DNA from 4 places in the Neomoorella glycerini genome. Region 4 is predicted to be linked to each of the others. Evidence: riboswitches for the same ligand, from Rfam matches in the RefSeq annotation. Region 4 holds a riboswitch; each other region holds the start of a gene.
The links. Region 4 has a riboswitch for cobalamin ahead of MGLY_RS16280 (ABC transporter substrate-binding protein). Riboswitches for the same ligand answer to the same signal wherever they lie in the genome.

Region 1 (4,185 bases), 420 kb from region 4:
GGAGTGTCCTTTTCGCCTGGGACGCCGCCTGGCTGAAGAAATCGGTGCGCTAACCCGCATCATTTTAGTAGACTTCCATGCTGAAGCAACTTCGGAAAAGGTTGCCCTGGGCTGGTACCTGGACGGCCTGGTAAGTGCCGTCATCGGGACCCATACCCATATCCAGACGGCTGATGCCCGGGTCCTGCCCCAGGGGACGGCCTATATTACCGATGTAGGCATGACCGGCCCCAGGGATTCTGTCCTGGGGGTGAAGACAGAGCTTATCGTTAAAAAATTTCTTACCCAGTTGCCGGTGCGTTTTGAAGTAGCTGGTGGAATTATTCAGTTGGAAGCTGTCCTGATAGATATTGATCCCGGTACCGGCCGGGCAACCGCTATCCAGCGGTTGCAACACTATGGGCCGGCATAAGTTAACCATCAAACAACGCTAAAAAAGCCTGCTTACCGGTAAGGAGGGCAGGCTTTTGTGTTACAATAACTAGCAAAAGATTGGAGCCGGGTAAAGATGGCAGCTGATTTACATACCCATACTACGGCCTCCGACGGCCGGCTGTCACCCACTGAACTAATCAGCCTGGCGAAGACAAAAGGGTTAACGGCCCTGGGTGTTACCGACCATGATACGGTAGCCGGCCTGGCAGAGGCACTGGCTGCCGGAAACAGTTATGGCGTTAAGGTAATTGCCGGGGTCGAACTGAGCACCGAATGGGAAGAAGGGGAGATCCATATCCTGGGTTATTATATCGACTGGCAAAAGGAAAGTTTGCTGGCTTTCCTGGAAACAATGCGCCAGGCGCGTTACCGGCGTACGGCCAGGATGGTAGGCCGGCTTAAAGAGCTGGGTTATGATATTAGCATGGGTGAGGTAGAGCAGGAAGTGCGGGGCGAGGCCATGGGCCGTCCCCATATTGCGGCCGTTCTAGTTCGCAAGGGTTATGTACCATCGGTGGAGTTTGCCTTCCGAACTTTGCTGGAGCGGGGCCGGCCTGCTTATGTCCCGCGGGCCAAAGTCTCACCTGCCCGGGCTGTGGAGGTAATATTAAAGGCTAGAGGGGTTCCGGTTTTGGCCCACCCGGGCATAAGCCGGGCCGATGGTCTTATTCCTGCCCTGGTGGGCAGCGGCTTGCAGGGTATTGAAGCTTACTATCCCCACCACGATGCCGCTGCCACCGGGCGTTACCTGGAACTGGCATCACGGTATAACCTGGTAGTAACCGGCGGGTCGGATTTCCACGGCATAGTTGATAGCAGCCATGCCGACCTGGGAGCCTGCCAGGTGGGCACAATCGAACTGGAGCAATTACAGAGGCGGGCCGAAAAGATTAAAGCTCAAGCGACTAAGGTTTGACTTCCGGGCATATATTTTAGCAAACTAATAATGAGGGGGGTGGGGCCGTTGGCTGGCAATGATGCAGGTGCCCTTTACCGGCGCATTCAAGAGCTGGAAAGCAAGGTGGAACAATTAAGGGTCAGCCGGCGTGTCCTGATGCGCCTGGTGGAAAAAAGCGAAGCCGAAAAGTGGGAACTGGTAAATCGCCTGCGCCAGGAAAAGGAACAGATCCAGCTCCGCAACCGGCGCTACGCCCGGGCCATCTGGGAAAAGAATAAAGAGCTGGTTTTGCTCACCAATAAGCTCCAGGGTCTATCGTTGCCCAGGGCTTGACTGATAGGAGGGGACGATTTATACTATAATTAACTTAATAGGGAACAGGTGCCTGACAGGTTAAAAGGGAATCAGGTGTAAATCCTGAGCGGTCGCGCCACTGTAACCGGGGAGCCTGCTTCAAGGCCACTGGTATTATACCGGGAAGGCGAAGCCAGGCAAGGAGCCGGAGCCAGGAAACCTGCCTGTTCATTTCACCCTCGCGTTAAGGGGCCGCAAGTTAGGTTATGTAACTCCAGCTACTTCGTGGGGGGCTGGAGTTTTTATTTTAGGATTTAGGAGGCCATACCTTGGGATACGGCTCGTTAATCATGGTAACCGGGGGTGCCAGGAGTGGCAAAAGCCGCCTGGCCGAAGAGCTGGCTGCTGCCGGGGGCGCAAAGGTAGTCTACCTGGCCACGGCTACCGTGGGCGATGCAGAAATGGCTGCCCGGGTGGACATGCACCGGCGCCGGAGGCCGGCCGGCTGGCAGACGGTAGAAGTTCCCCTGGCCGTAACGGAAGCCGTAGCCAGGGAAGGCCAGCGTGCCGGTACCATCATCCTTGATAGTCTGGGCATGTGGATTAGCAACCTTTTGAGCCAGGAAACAATTGAAGCAGAAGATAGCTGGGAAAAAAATATAGCGGCTATAGAAGCCATCATGGTTAAAGTCAGGGAACTGGCGGTCGTAGCCTGGCAGGTACCGGCGCGGGTAATTATTGTTACTGAAGAAGTGGGAATGGGACTCATTCCTCCCTATCCCCTGGGCCGGGTTTTCCGGGACCTCCTGGGCCTGGCCAACCAGGAGATAGCCAGCCGGGCCGACCGGGTCTACCTGGTGGTGGCGGGGCTGCCCCTGGTTTTAAAGGATAATAAAAGGGACGCTGCTGCCGGGGAGGAATTTCCCCGGAAATCCACAGGAAACTAAAGAGATAAACGCTGCCTGGAGGAAAAATCGTTGCAGAAGGAATTACGGCGGGGCTATACCACAGGTACCTGCGCGGCAGCAGCAGCCAGGGCGGCGGCCCTGGCTTTATGGCAGAAGCAGCTGGTGCGGGAGGTTACCCTTACCCTGCCCCGGGGAGAAAAGGTCACTCTACCGGTTACTGTCCATCATGGCCCGGACTGGGCCGAAGCCGTGGTGTTTAAAGACGCCGGTGATGACCCTGACGTTACCCACGGGGCTGCCATCCATGTCCGCGCCCGGAAAACTGGCGGGGGATTGACTTTACGCGGCGGGGCCGGCGTCGGGACAGTAACCCGCCCCGGCCTGGCCATACCTCCAGGGGAACCGGCCATTAACCCTGTTCCCAGGCAAATGATTACCGCGGCAGTAGCCGATGTAACCCCGCCCGGCCAGGGCCTGGAACTGGAGATCAGCATCCCCGGTGGCGAAGAACTGGCCCGGCGGACCCTCAACCCCCGCCTGGGGATTGAGGGCGGTCTTTCTATCCTGGGCACTACCGGCATTGTCGAACCCATGTCCGAAGAGGCCTACCGTACCTCCCTGGTACCCCAGATTGATGTCGCCCTGGCTGCCGGCTGGGAAACCCTCATCCTGACCCCCGGCCGCCTGGGGCAACGCCAGGCCGAGGAACGCTATCATCTACCGGCTACGGCCATTGTTTTAACCAGCAACTTTATTGGCTACATGCTGGAGGCCTGCGCCGAGCGCGGGGTGAAGCAGGTGCTCCTGTGGGGGCATGGCGGCAAGCTCATCAAGGTGGCAGGAGGTATCTTTTATACCCACAGTCGCCTGGCCGATGCCCGCCAGGAAATTCTGGCCGCCTGGGCCGCGGCGCGGGGGGCATCCCGGGAAGTAGTCCAGCAGCTTTTAGAGGTAACTACAGTTGAGGCTGCCCAGGAAATTATCCGCAACCATGGCCTGGGGAGGGAGTTCTGGGACTCCCTGGCGGCCCGGGCCAGCCAGCGGTCGGAGGCCCTTGTCCGTGGAGAACTCACAGTGGGCACGGTTATGCTAAACCTGCAGGGAGAAATTATAGGCTGGGATGGGATGGCCCGGCAAATACTGGAGGCGTGGGGTCATGGGAGCTGAAGGCCGGTGGCTGACCGTCATCGGGGTTGGACCCGGCAACCAGGAATACCTGACGCCGGCGGCCCGCCGGGCTGCGGCTGCGGCCGAAGTACTTATCGGTGGCCCCCGGGCTTTGAGCCTTTTTCAAGATTTGGAGTGCGAGAAAAGGGTGATCACTGGCGACCTGGAAGGATTACGTTCCTTTCTGTTACAAATACGCGGCCGCCCGGCGGCTATACTGGTATCAGGGGACCCCGGCTTTTACAGCCTCCTCTCGTGGCTCAAGCGCCAGTTTCCCGGAGAAAAAATTAACGTTATCCCCGGTATCAGTTCCGTCCAGCTGGCCTTTGCTCGCCTGATGCAGGGCTGGGAAGATGCCACTTTCCTGAGCTGCCATGGACGCTCCCTGGAGATCCTGGAACCATACCTGCCCCGGCTGGCTGCCGGGAAAGCGAGGCTGGCCATGTTGACCGGCGGGGCTAACACACCGGCAGCTATAGGTAA
Region 2 (4,185 bases), 150 kb from region 4:
GCATCCAGTCCAGGGTGTCGAGGTAATCCTCCTGGCTGATCCCCATATTATTGCCGGACTCTAGAGCCAGGTCTACCACTTTCTGCAGGTTTACGGGGACGCGGCCTTCTGCCGCCAGTTTCGACCGCACGGCCCGGACCAGGTCACCCATATTCACACCCACCGGGCAGTAGACTGTACAGCGGCCGCACATGGTGCACAGCCAGATCATATCTGACGCCAGGAGCCGGTCTTCCATCCCCAGCAGGAGCAGGCGCACCATTTTACGGGGGTCTACCGGTGCGCCGATGTTGCCGGCAGGGCAGCCGCCGGTGCACACGCCGCAGGCCAGGCAGGCCTGCAGGCTGGCCCCGCCCATGGCCCGGGAGATTTTTGCAGGGCCAGGCACTTCTGCAGCCAGCAAAATGGACATAAACAACACTCCTGTATAAAATTTAATGAATGGTGCTAGAAGTTAAAAAACGGATATTTCCTTGCCTTGTAACCCTGACTATACTTTCCGGTGGAACTGGTAGCCAGTCTTGATGTTATGGGACCTGTCCCGGGCAATACCAGTTTTTCTTTTGCCAGCAAGGACGCGCCCCTTCATGTGGCTCTTTTAGAGGGGTGCTTATACATTTACCGTCCTGCCAGCAGGGGTAAAAGGCGAGATAATGGGGGAGGTTTGCAAGCCGGCAGTGCTTGCCATCAAGGAGGCGCTTAATAAACATTAACCGCTGTAAATCCAGTTCCGAATAGCAGCGCCGGCCGTTTTTTCTCGTGGGAACGACCAGTCCCTTTCGTTCCCAGCGACGCAGGCGGTGGGGAGAAATATCTAAGACCTGGATAACCATACCGATGGGATACACCGGCCTTCTTCGCCCCGCTTACTATTGATCTTACTTATATCATATTTCTTGAACATAATCATGTCAATAAACTTATAAAAAATATTACAGCAAAGTTATTTAGATATAGCAAAAATATGTTCTCAAAAGGAGAAAAGCGATACTTGATCTGGGATGATAAGTTAACGTAAAATAAAACTGTAAATAATTATAACCTGATTGTTAAGCGAGGCGGCTTCCCATGCCGGAACAAATGTTATATACCATCAGCGTGGTCGCCGATTTACTGGGCATACAGCCGGGCACCCTGCGGGTCTGGGAAAGACATAAACTCATCCAGCCCGCACGCAAGAACGGGCGGCGCCTTTACTCAAATAATGACTTGAAACGGCTGCGCTTCATTCAAAAGCTCATCGATAAAGGCTTTAATTTAAACTCCATCAAACACTACCTGGCTTTTTATCCTTGCTGGTTATATGAGGACTGCCCGGCCTGCTCCCGTAAGACTGAACGCATAGGGTGCGCCAAGCCATGCTGGAAGGAGGAAGGGACTTACTGCCAGATCTCCTTTGACGATCCCTCCCTTTGTAATACATGCCCCCATAGAAGCCGGGAAATAAAGTAATTCCAACAGGAAAAAATAGCTCCTGGTGAATAAAAACCATTATTGACCAGGGGAGATAGTTATAACGGCAGGAATTTGCCTCTTCTTTGTCGAACATTACCAGAAAACGATTCTCGCGGGTGCCAGGGAAGCCGGTGCAAGTCCGGCGCGGTGCCGCCACTGTGAGGGGGAGTACCTGCTAAAGGAGCCACTGGGGTCTAAACCCGGGAAGGCAGCAGGGAGCGTTGAACCCGAGCCAGGAGACCTGCCCGTGGGATTGCACCGTTAAACCACGGCCATGGTGAAGGTGAGGTAAAGGGAGAAATTTACCCCAGCTACGCAGGCGTGGTTGGGGTTTTTAATTCAGGCAGGCGAAAGGAGATTAAAATTTTATCATGATACCCAGGAAGATCATCAAGCGCGACGGCCGGGTAGTGGACTTTGACGAGGAAAGGATTATCAATGCTATTTACAAAGCGGCCCTGGCTGTCGGGGGCCAGGACCGCCGCCTGGCTAGCCGGCTGGCCAACCAGGTGACGGCCCTTCTAGCGGAAAAATTTGTCGACAGGCTGCCTACCGTCGAAGACGTGCAGGACCTGGTAGAAAAAGTATTAATTGAGAACGGCCATGCCCGGACGGCCAAGGCCTATATCCTTTACCGGCAACAACATGCGGAATGGCGGGATTTCCGCCACCTCCTGGTTAACGTGCAGGAAATGGTCCAGGGCTACCTTGACGGCCAGGACTGGCGGATTAATGAGAACAGCAACATGAATTATTCCCTCCAGGGCCTCAACAACCATATCATTGCTGCCGTCAGTTCCCGGTACTGGCTGGAAAAGGTCTACCCGCCGGCCATCCGCGAGGCCCATGAAAGGGGCGATCTCCATATCCACGACCTGGGGTTGCTGGCGCCCTATTGCTGTGGCTGGGACCTGGCCGATCTGCTGGAAAGCGGCTTTGCCGGCGTGGGGCAAAAGGTGGAAAGCGCGCCGCCCCGGCATTTCCGGACGGCCCTGGGGCAGATAGCCAATTTCTTTTATACCTTGCAGGGGGAAGCCGCCGGGGCCCAGGCCTTTTCCAGTTTCGACACCTACCTCGCTCCCTTTATCCGTTACGACGGCCTGGACTACCGGGAAGTCAAGCAGGCCCTGCAGGAGTTTATCTTTAACCTCAATGTGCCCACCAGGGTGGGCTTCCAGACACCCTTTGTCAACCTGACCATGGATGTGGTCGTGCCGCAGGTTTTAGCCGGCGAGCCGGTCATTATCGGTGGCGAGCGGCGCGAGGAATGCTACGGCGACTTTCAGCAAGAGATGGACTGGCTGAATATGGCCTTTTGCGAGGTGATGATGGCGGGGGATGCCCGGGGCCGCATTTTTACCTTCCCCATACCCACGTACAACATCACGCCTGATTTTCCCTGGGAAAGCCCGGTGGCAAACAAGATCATGGCCATGACGGCCAAATACGGCATCCCCTACTTCGCCAACTTTATCAACTCCGATTTAAAGCCCGAGGATGTCCGCAGCATGTGCTGTCATCTGCGACTGGATCACCGGGAACTCAAGAAACGCGGCGGCGGACTTTTCGGCGCCAACCCTCTTACGGGGTCGTGCGGCGTGGTGACCATAAATTTGCCGCGCCTGGGTTACCTTTCCGCAACTAAAGAAGAGTTCTTCAGCAGCTTAAAGGCGAAGATGGACCTGGCAAAGGAAAGCCTGCTCCTCAAGCGCAACATCCTGGAGAAGCTGACGGAGCAGGGGCTTTATCCTTACTCCCGGTTCTACCTGCGGCGGGTTAAAGAACGCTTCGGCAGGTACTGGGAGAACCATTTCAATACCATCGGCATTGTCGGCATGCACGAGGCCCTCTTAAACTTTTGGGGGAAAGGCATAGACACCCGCGAGGGAAGGGGCCTGGCTTTGGAAATCCTGGACTTCATGCGTTCTGTCCTGGCCACCTACCAGGTGGAAACCGGCCAGCTCTTCAACCTGGAAGCCACGCCGGCGGAAGGCACTTCTTACCGTCTGGCCCGGCTGGACAGGCGCCTTTATCCTGATATTATCACTTCCGGTGCCAACGAACCGTATTACACCAATTCCACCCACCTGCCGGTCGGCTACACCGACGACGTTTTTACCGCCCTGGAGCACCAGGACGAGTTGCAGCTGAAATACACCGGTGGCACGGTCTTTCATGCCTACCTGGGGGAAAGGGTGACTGATACCGCCACCTGCCGGCGTTTTCTGCAGACGGTGATGCATAATTTCCGCCTGCCGTATTTAACCATTACGCCTACCTTCAGCATCTGCCCCGAGCACGGGTATCTTTCCGGCGAGCAGTGGACATGCCCGGAATGCGGCCGGGAGACGGAGGTCTGGAGCCGGATCGTCGGCTATTACCGGCCGGTAAAGAACTGGAATAAAGGCAAGCAGGAAGAGTTCCGGGAGCGGCGGAGCTTCCGTCCTGTCACCTGATGTTTTAAGGGGGCGGTACCCATAACCATTAGAGGCATCCAGTTAACGAGCCTGGTGGACTTCCCCGGCGAGGTCTGCACCACCGTCTTTTATGGCGGGTGCAATTTCCGCTGCCCCTGGTGCCACAATGCCGACCTGGTGCTACGTCCTTTTACTTTGCCGGAAATCAGCCCTGAGGAGGTTTTAAACCTGTTGAGTCGGCGCCGCTCCTGGGTGCAGGCCGTTTGTATAACCGGAGGAGAGCCAACCCTGGCGCCAGGCCTGGAGGAATTTA
Region 3 (4,185 bases), 270 kb from region 4:
GTGGAAACTTATGAACCCACCGGCCCCTATGGCGCTAAAGGAGTGGGCGAACCCGCCACCCTCCCCACCGTACCGGCCATTATCAATGCCATTTATAACGCCGTGGGAGTTCGCCTTACGGAGTTACCGGTTACACCGGAAAAAATCCTGGCCGCCCTGCGGGCAAAAGAAGGAGAGGAGCAATGAGTATTTTAATCAAGAACGGCATCCTGGTCACCATGAACCCCAGGAGGGAAGTATTCCAGGGGAATATCTATATTGAAGACGACCGCATCGCCGCCATCGGCCGGACGCCGGCCACCGCCGACCGGATCATCGAGGCTACGGGCCAGCTGGTCATCCCCGGCCTCATCCAGCCCCATATCCACCTCTGCCAGGCCCTCTTCCGCGGCCGCGCCGACGACCTGGAACTCCTGGACTGGCTGCGCCTGCGTATCTGGCCCCTGGAAGGAGCCCACGATCCCGAATCCCTTTACTACTCAGCCCTGCTGGGCATCGGTGAACTCTTCCTTAGCGGCACCACCACCATCGTCGACATGGAAACCGTCCATCATACCGATGCGGCCATGGAAGCCATCTCTCAAAGCGGCATCCGGGCCATTACCGGCAAAGTGATGATGGATTTTGGCGAGGACGTCCCGGCCAGCCTTAAAGAAATAACTGCGGCCTCGCTAAAGGAAAGCGTAGACCTGCTGGAAAAGTGGCACGGCTACGACAACGGCCGCATCCAGTACGCCTTTGAGCCCCGCTTTGTGGTTTCCTGCACCGAGGAATTATTATTGGAAGTCCGGGATCTCGCCCGCCATTACGGCGTTAAAATCCATACCCATGCTTCGGAAAACCGGGGTGAATGCGCCCTGGTGGAAAAACTCCACGGCCGGCGCAACGTCCTCTACCTGGACGATATCGGTCTCACCGGCCCCGACCTCATCCTGGTCCACTGTATCTGGCTCAGCGAAGAGGAGAAGGATATCCTGGCCCGTACCGGTACTAAAGTAGTTCACTGCCCTTCCTCTAACTTAAAGATGGCTTCCGGTATCTGCCCGGTACCGGATCTCCTGAACCGGGGAACGGTGGTTTCCCTGGCCGCCGACGGCGCGCCCTGCAATAACAACCTGGACGCCTTTATGGAAATGCGGCTGGCGGCGCTGATCCAGAAGCCCCTCCATGGTCCCACCACCATGCCGGCACCCCTGGTCTTTGAAATGGCCACCCTGGGCGGGGCCCGGGCCATGGGCATGGAAAAGGACATCGGCAGCCTGGAAGTAGGGAAGAAGGCCGACCTGGCCCTGGTTTCCCTGGAGGGCCTCCATACCCAGCCGGCGGACGGCGTCGACGTCTACACCCAACTGGTCTACCAGGCCAGAGGCTCAGACGTTACCCTGACCATGGTTGACGGCAAAATCGTCATGGAGAAAGGTGAACTGAAGACCATAGATGCCGGTGAGGTACGGGAGAAAGCCAATAAAGCGGTCTTGCGCGTTTTGCGAAGGGCCGGGCTGGCTTAGCTTCCTGCCAGATTTACGTTAAAACCCCTGGACATCATATCCAAGTTATGATAAAATAGTTTTGAAATGAATATGTTCCAGGCAAATCAGGGAAGTCAGTGCAAGTCTGACACGGTCCCGCCACTGTGAGGGGGAGCAAGGCGCCATAAAGCCACTGGGTAATACCTGGGAAGGCGGTGCCGGAGCCGTGATCCCGAGTCAGGATACCGGTTGCCTGGAAACCTTTACCCCTACGCCGGATAGGGGGTGGTTGGCCAGAGTATGGCAAGCAAACCCTCTGCTTCTGTAGGAGCAGGGGGTTTTATGTTGTTCCCAATGCCGCAACCTCTTCGCGGCGTCGCGGCAACTGACCTGAAGAACGAAGAAGGTTAGCAGCAGCAGCATCGTTTATTTAAATTGCATACAGAATGGGTGCACGGTCTCGAGCAGACCGGGCTTAAATCCAGCCGCCGGTAGGGGAGAGGTTGCGCAAAACGCCGCCTGGAAGCGGGAACTTGTAGCAACCGATGATGCTCTGCCAATAGGCCAGCCTGTCCTGATGCCACCAGGGGCTCAACCCGGGGAGGTGGTGTATTTAGGCATGCCTGTTTAGCGGCACCACCGGTTTCCCCGGCAAAGCAGCCGGGGATTTTTAGTTTCAACAGGGAGGACGGCGCGTTTTGATTTTAGTGGTAGGTAGTACCGGTGAGGGAAGGCAGTTAATCCGCAGCCTCCGGCAGGCAGGCTATCAAATTGTTACCTGGACCGACAGTGCTTATGGCGAACAACTGGCCCGGCAGGATGGTGCAACGTTAATATTAACAGGTCCCTTAACGGAAGGTAATTTAGCCACCCTGGGGGGTAGCAGGCAACTGGAAGCAGTCATTGACGCCACCCTTCCTTATCCCAACCACCTATCCCGGACCCTGGAAGCCTGGTGCCAAGAACAACAGCTATATTACCTGCGCTTTTTACGGGCAGAAACAAGGTTGCCGGACGACAGCCTCATCTACCAGGTGGCAACCTGGGAAGAAGCCGCCCGGACTGCCGCCAGGTTGGGGGAGACTATCTTTTTAACTACCGGTACTAATAACCTGGAAGTGTTCGTCAAAAACCCCCTGCTTAAAGATAAACGCATTGTGGTCAGGGTATTACCTGAACACCGGGTAATTAAAAAATGCCAGGACCTGGGCTTGACGCCCCGCGATATTATCGCCATGCAGGGGCCTTTTTCTAAAGAAATGAATAAAGCCATGTTTAAAGCCTGTAAGGCCGGTGTTATCGTCACCCGGGACGCCGGCCCGGCCGGCGGTACCGAGGCCAAAATTGCCGCCGCCCTGGCGCTAAAAATACCGGTAATAGTAATCAAGCGGCCTTCCATTCAGTATCGTTACCCTGTCTACACAGTTTCCGAAGCCGTCGCCCTGCTGAAAAAGATCGCCCCTCTTAAAAAAGATGACCATTCCGATTTTCAAAACTAAGGGGGTACATACGATGTTCCGCCGTACAACGTGGTTAACCATGTATCTTCTCCTGGCTATGGCCGTCCTGGCCCGGCCGGCCTATGCCATGCATATCGCCGAGGGCTTCCTGCCCTTCAACTGGGCCGCCTTCTGGTTTGTCGTCGTCCTGCCCTTCTGGTTCTGGGGCCTGCGGTCCATCCAGCAAACTGTAAAAAGCAATCCCGGCCTGAAAATGCTCCTGGGCCTGGCCGGCGCCTATACTTTTGTCCTGTCGGCCCTGAAACTCCCTTCAGTAACCGGCAGCTGTTCCCATCCCACCGGGGTGGGTCTGGGGGCCATCCTCTTTGGTCCGGCAGCCATGAGCATCCTGGGGGGTATCGTCCTCCTCTTCCAGGCCCTTTTGCTCGCCCACGGGGGCTTGAGCACCCTGGGTGCCAATACCTTCTCCATGGCCGTCGTGGGGCCTTTTGTGGCCTACGGCCTTTACCGCCTGGTAAGGCGGCTGGGTGGATCGCTGCCCGTAGCCGTCTTCCTGGCCGCCACCCTGGGCGACCTTATGACCTATGTCACCACTTCCCTGCAGCTGGCCCTGGCCTTCCCGGCCCAGCCCGGCGGGGTGCTAGCGTCTATGCTGAAATTCATGGGTATCTTTGCCGTTACCCAGTTACCCCTGGCCATTAGCGAAGGTATCTTAACCGTCATCGTCTTTAACTTGCTGGCCACTTATAATAAAAACGAATTGCAGGAGCTATCTATTTTAGATGAGAAGGCCCTGGCGGTGGGAGGCCGCAACCTGGAGGTGCACAAGTAATGAGTAGCGCCCAGAAAAATCTCTTCTTACTCCTGATCGTTATCCTCCTGGCGGCGGCACCCTTTTTCCTGCACCGCAGCGCGGAATTTGCCGGTGCCGACGACCGGGCCGAAGAGGCCATTACCCAGATCCGTCCCGATTATGAACCCTGGTTTAAACCCGTCTGGGAGCCCCCCAGCGGAGAAGTGGAGACCTTCCTTTTTGCCACCCAGGCCGCCATCGGCAGCGGTATTGTTTGCTACTTCCTGGGTTACAGCAAAGGCAAGAAACATCGGGAGCAAAAGTAAATGTTCAGCATTGACCAGTATGCCTATAGCAACCGGTTGAAGAACATCCACCCGGGGGAAAAAGTAGCCTTTGCCCTGGTAACCCTCATGATCGCCCTGGTGGCGCCCCAGCCTTTAATCCCAGCCCTTATCATCGC
Region 4 (4,185 bases):
AAGTAGCTTATAGCCGCTTACATAAAGATGGCTTGCTTTGCTGTACTCAATTTTACCCCTCTTTTTTCCTGTTCGGAGCTTTTTTATCGTTTATAGAGGGTACCTACCTCCCCTTTTTGAGTTCTCACTGTTCGTTCGCCTGATTTTGGTCCCTGAACTTTGTCTTTATATATTTTCATGCGTCAGCACTGTATCAAAACGTTAGTGTAAAATTACAGTAGGCAGGAGGAAAAAGGAGCAAAAAAGAGAAAAGAGACCTCACAAGAAGAAAAACACCGTAAAAGGAGTGAGGTCTCTTTATGGTAAACGGTAATACCAGTACCGCTACCATCTTTAGTTTATTAGATGGTATCGAGAATTTCAACACTCTAGAAGAAGTTATCCTGCAAATAGCCAGGCGATTATTGGTAGCCGTACTGGAAGCCCTGGATGATGCCCTTATGCCAGCAAAACCCAAGAGATATAGGATAGCTGGCTTCCGCTACCGCACAATCACCTGCCTGTACGGGGATATAACCTTTAAGCGCCGACTATATGTCAAAGCGACGCGCAAAAAGAAAAGAGGCGAGGGAAGGTTTCTGTTAGACGAAGCCCTGAACTTACGCCAAGGAAAGCGCCTGACAGGAAGACTGCTCAAATTAGCCGTATCGCTGGCAACCCGGTTACCCTTCAGGCAGGCAGCGGAAATAATGGCCGAAGCAGGGATGGGCCAATTAAGCCATATGACCATCCATAGCGAAGTAAAACGAAATGGACTGGAACAAAAAGGACTGCAAGAAGCCCTGCGCAACAAGCTATTCGTGAGCGGGGAAGAGCCCCAAGGCAAAAAGAAAAAAGTACCGGCACTATTTATCGAAGCCGATGGCATAATGATTCCCCTGCAAAGGAGCAAGCAAGAGCGGATAGAAGTAAAAGTAGGAATAGTATACGAAGGGTGGATAGAAAAAGGGAATGCCCGGCATCTCAAGAACCCGCGGGTAGTAATGGGCATCTATGAAGATGGAGAACAATTTTGGGAAGCCCTCACCACGGAAATAGCCAGGTACTACGAGATAGACGAAAAAACAATATATGTGGTCAATGGCGACGGAGCCAGCTGGATCCAGAAGACAGCCAAAGAACAGTTACCAGGAGCCATTGTACAATTGGACCGCTACCACCTCCACCGGGATATAAGGCAGGCTTATGGGAACGAAACAGCGCGAGGATTAATGGAGATTTTAGCCAAAGGTCAAGAGCAGGTCTTTTTGGACACCATGGAAGCACTCATAGAAGAAGCACCGAACCGCAAAAACAAGCAACAACGCCAAAAAGTATATGACTACTGTCAAAGATATCGCGATAACCTGTTAGATTACCGCTTGCGGTTACCACGACAACTGGAAGGGCTAAAGTTATACGGGATGGGCGTAGCCGAAACAACAGTAGACAAAAAAATAGCCATTCGCATGAAAAAGAGGGGAATGAGCTGGAGCGAAGCAGGAGCAACGGCCATGGTAGCATTACTTATGCTCAAAGCCAATGGAGAATTAGCCGCATGGCTAGAAAAGAAGATGCCACAAGTAGAAAAGAATCCCGTTAAAGTAATAAAAGAAAAGAAGATAGTTAAAGAAGACGTAGAAGCATGGTTAAGGAAGAGAGTACCAGCCCTTGTTGGCCCTGAGGCGGGAACAGATTGGGTTAAATATACCTTGAGGCAACTAACAAGAATTAGTGGAGCTATATTCTAACCCCTTTTCCGGCTTAATTAGAGCAGGCAGTAATTCGCGAAGCCTGTCAAGGTCGCCGTAGGCGGCCGCAGGCTTTAACCTTGACAGGCGCAGAGAATTACTGCACAATACTCCGGAGCCGGAAAAGGTGTTGGATATATATGGGATTTTTATGTGAGGTCTCTTTTTGCCTACTACATCTTGACACGTACTATCAAAACCCTGACCGTAGACAAACGTCATCAATCATGCTAAACTTAATATTAAATTTATTAAATTTATGTATATCAGCTGAGGAACGGGTGCTTTTACCTCGAGGGGTAAAAGTTAAAAGGGAAGCCGGTGCGAATCCGGCGCGGTCCCGCCACTGTAAAGGTGAGGAGCCCCACCCATGGGTCACTGGGCTTTTATAGCCTGGGAAGACGTGGGGTGCCAATGAACCTGAGCCAGGAAACCTGCCTGTTGCCCTTTGCCTGACCAACCTGCGCGGATAGGGAGGTGAGTTTTTATTTTGCATTTTTGCCGGCAGGAAAACATGGATTTTATGTTGCTTTAAAGAACCTTAAAAAGGAGGATTGCTATTTATGCATAAGTGGTCTAAATCAATTTTTTATAGACCTGCTAAAAGCAGTAGTTTAGTTGTATTGATGATTCTTTTTTTAATTATAAGCCTTCCCTTGTTTATCTCTGGTTGTACACGGGAAAGCAAAGAAGTTACTGCAGAAGTTGTTCTGGCCGCTCCACGTGACCTTGCGCCCGGAGCTAAAGACCCTTATTATACTAGCTCTATTCTTCATGTTTGGGAGCCACTTATTACCTTGGATAATCACGGGCAACCGGCGCCGTGCCTGGCCGAGGCCTGGGAGATGTCCCGCGATGGCCGGGAATGGACGTTTAAGCTCCGCCAGGGCGTAAAGTTCCATGATGGCGTTGCTTTTGATGCCGATGCCGTTATTGCTAATTTTAATCGTTACCAGAAGATCAGCCCGCGGACATCGCCCTTTTATTCATTTAACATCAAAGAAGCTTATCCGGGGTTGAAGCAGGTTGTTAAAATTGATACTTACACCGTGCGCCTCACTTTCGAAAAACCCCAGCCCACTTTGCCTTTCAGGATGGTTAACTTTTATAGTGCCATTTTCAGCCCACGTAATTTTAATGATAACGGCGACTTTAATAGCCTGCCGATGGGTACAGGTCCGTTTAAACTGGTAGAACATAAAAAAGACCAGTATGCTTTGCTGGAAGCATATGAGAATTACTGGGGCAAGGCGGCCAAGACAAAACGCATCCGGGTGAGAGTGATACCGGAACCCGAAACGCGGCTGGCGGCGCTTAGAGCGGAAGAAATTATGGGGGTAATGGATCTGGGAGCCATCCAGCCTGCCCAGGCCAGGGATTTGCTCAAGGACAACCGTTTTGCCGTGTCTTCCGCCCCTTCAACTATTACCCATTATATAATGACCAACGGCACCAAGCCGCCTTTTAACGATGTCCGTATGCGCAAGGCTTTAAGCCTGCTGGTTGACCGGGACTTTATTGTAAAAGAGTTATATTATGGTTACGGCACGCCGGCAGGCAGCATGCTCAGCAACGCTTCTCCTTTCCATTCGGACCTTAAACCCGAGTACAACCCGGAAGAAGCGAAGCGGCTCGCCCGGGAAACCCTGGGGAATAAGAAAGAGAAAGTAGTAGTGATAATTCCCACCTATGCCCTGGACCGGTATCCTTATAAAGCCCAGGCAGAGCTAGTCCAATCTTACTTAAAACAGCTTGGCCTGGATGCCGAAATCCGGGTGCTGGATGGGGCAGCCTTTAACGAAGCTATGAAAAAGGGAGATTATCATATTGCCTTACGTATTCAAGGGCTCCCCAATGGTGAACCTGATACCCTTTTCCGCTGGTTTGCGACGAGCAAAGGGGCTTCCAACGTAAACTATAGCTTGGGATATAACAATCCCGAGGTTGACAATTTGATAGCAAAGGCTGAACAGGAACTGGATATTAAACGACGTAAAGAGATTTATAATCGTATCCAGGAAATAACAGCCAGGGAACTACCGATTATACCCCTTTTCTATGATGTTAACCTGATCGCTTACAATAAGCGCTTGCGCGGCTATGAAGCCGCTATTTACGGCACTACCTTGCCGGAAATGGAGCTGGCATCAAGGTGATGTATATTTTGCGACGCCTGGGGGCCGGTATCCCAACCCTTCTAGGAATAACACTTATTGCTTTTCTGCTGGGGGTAATCGCCCCCGGGGACCCGGCGGCAGAAGTCCTGCGGCTGGGCGGGATGACTGAACCTACCCAGGAGGAGATCCAGGCCATGCGGCAGCAAATGGGCCTGGATAAACCCTTGCCGGTACAGTATATGAATTGGGTAGGCAGGGCTTTGCAGGGAGATCTGGGAACTTCATATATGACCGGAAGGCCGGTGGCTGGCGAGCTTTTGAGCCGGCTGCCGGCTACT

Region 1: another riboswitch for cobalamin. It lies ahead of cobU (bifunctional adenosylcobinamide kinase/adenosylcobinamide-phosphate guanylyltransferase); the one in region 4 lies ahead of MGLY_RS16280 (ABC transporter substrate-binding protein).
Region 2: another riboswitch for cobalamin. It lies ahead of MGLY_RS16990 (ribonucleoside triphosphate reductase); the one in region 4 lies ahead of MGLY_RS16280 (ABC transporter substrate-binding protein).
Region 3: another riboswitch for cobalamin. It lies ahead of cobK (precorrin-6A reductase); the one in region 4 lies ahead of MGLY_RS16280 (ABC transporter substrate-binding protein).

The regions. Positions count from the first base shown of each region.
Region 1 covers NZ_CP046244.1:2,835,867-2,840,051, forward strand. The annotation lists gene MGLY_RS14185 (TIGR00282 family metallophosphoesterase) at 1-412, shown strand, start outside; gene MGLY_RS14190 (PHP domain-containing protein) at 509-1,351, shown strand; gene MGLY_RS14195 (translation initiation factor 2) at 1,400-1,666, shown strand; cobalamin riboswitch at 1,696-1,869, shown strand; gene cobU (bifunctional adenosylcobinamide kinase/adenosylcobinamide-phosphate guanylyltransferase) at 1,957-2,574, shown strand; gene cbiD (cobalt-precorrin-5B (C(1))-methyltransferase CbiD) at 2,605-3,702, shown strand; gene cbiE (precorrin-6y C5,15-methyltransferase (decarboxylating) subunit CbiE) at 3,692-4,185, shown strand, end outside.
Region 2 covers NZ_CP046244.1:3,412,219-3,416,403, reverse strand. The annotation lists gene MGLY_RS17005 ((Fe-S)-binding protein) at 1-412, opposite strand, end outside; gene MGLY_RS18945 (MerR family transcriptional regulator) at 528-833, opposite strand; gene MGLY_RS16995 (MerR family transcriptional regulator) at 1,069-1,452, shown strand; cobalamin riboswitch at 1,553-1,718, shown strand; gene MGLY_RS16990 (ribonucleoside triphosphate reductase) at 1,827-3,911, shown strand; gene MGLY_RS16985 (anaerobic ribonucleoside-triphosphate reductase activating protein) at 3,933-4,185, shown strand, end outside.
Region 3 covers NZ_CP046244.1:2,991,641-2,995,825, reverse strand. The annotation lists gene MGLY_RS18615 (xanthine dehydrogenase family protein molybdopterin-binding subunit) at 1-186, shown strand, start outside; gene MGLY_RS14975 (5'-deoxyadenosine deaminase) at 183-1,508, shown strand; cobalamin riboswitch at 1,545-1,737, shown strand; gene cobK (precorrin-6A reductase) at 2,177-2,968, shown strand; gene MGLY_RS14965 (energy-coupling factor ABC transporter permease) at 2,982-3,761, shown strand; gene MGLY_RS14960 (energy-coupling factor ABC transporter substrate-binding protein) at 3,761-4,048, shown strand; gene cbiQ (cobalt ECF transporter T component CbiQ) at 4,049-4,185, shown strand, end outside.
Region 4 covers NZ_CP046244.1:3,260,001-3,264,185, reverse strand. The annotation lists gene MGLY_RS16285 (ISLre2 family transposase) at 300-1,730, shown strand; cobalamin riboswitch at 1,993-2,186, shown strand; gene MGLY_RS16280 (ABC transporter substrate-binding protein) at 2,528-3,886, shown strand; gene nikB (nickel ABC transporter permease) at 3,886-4,185, shown strand, end outside.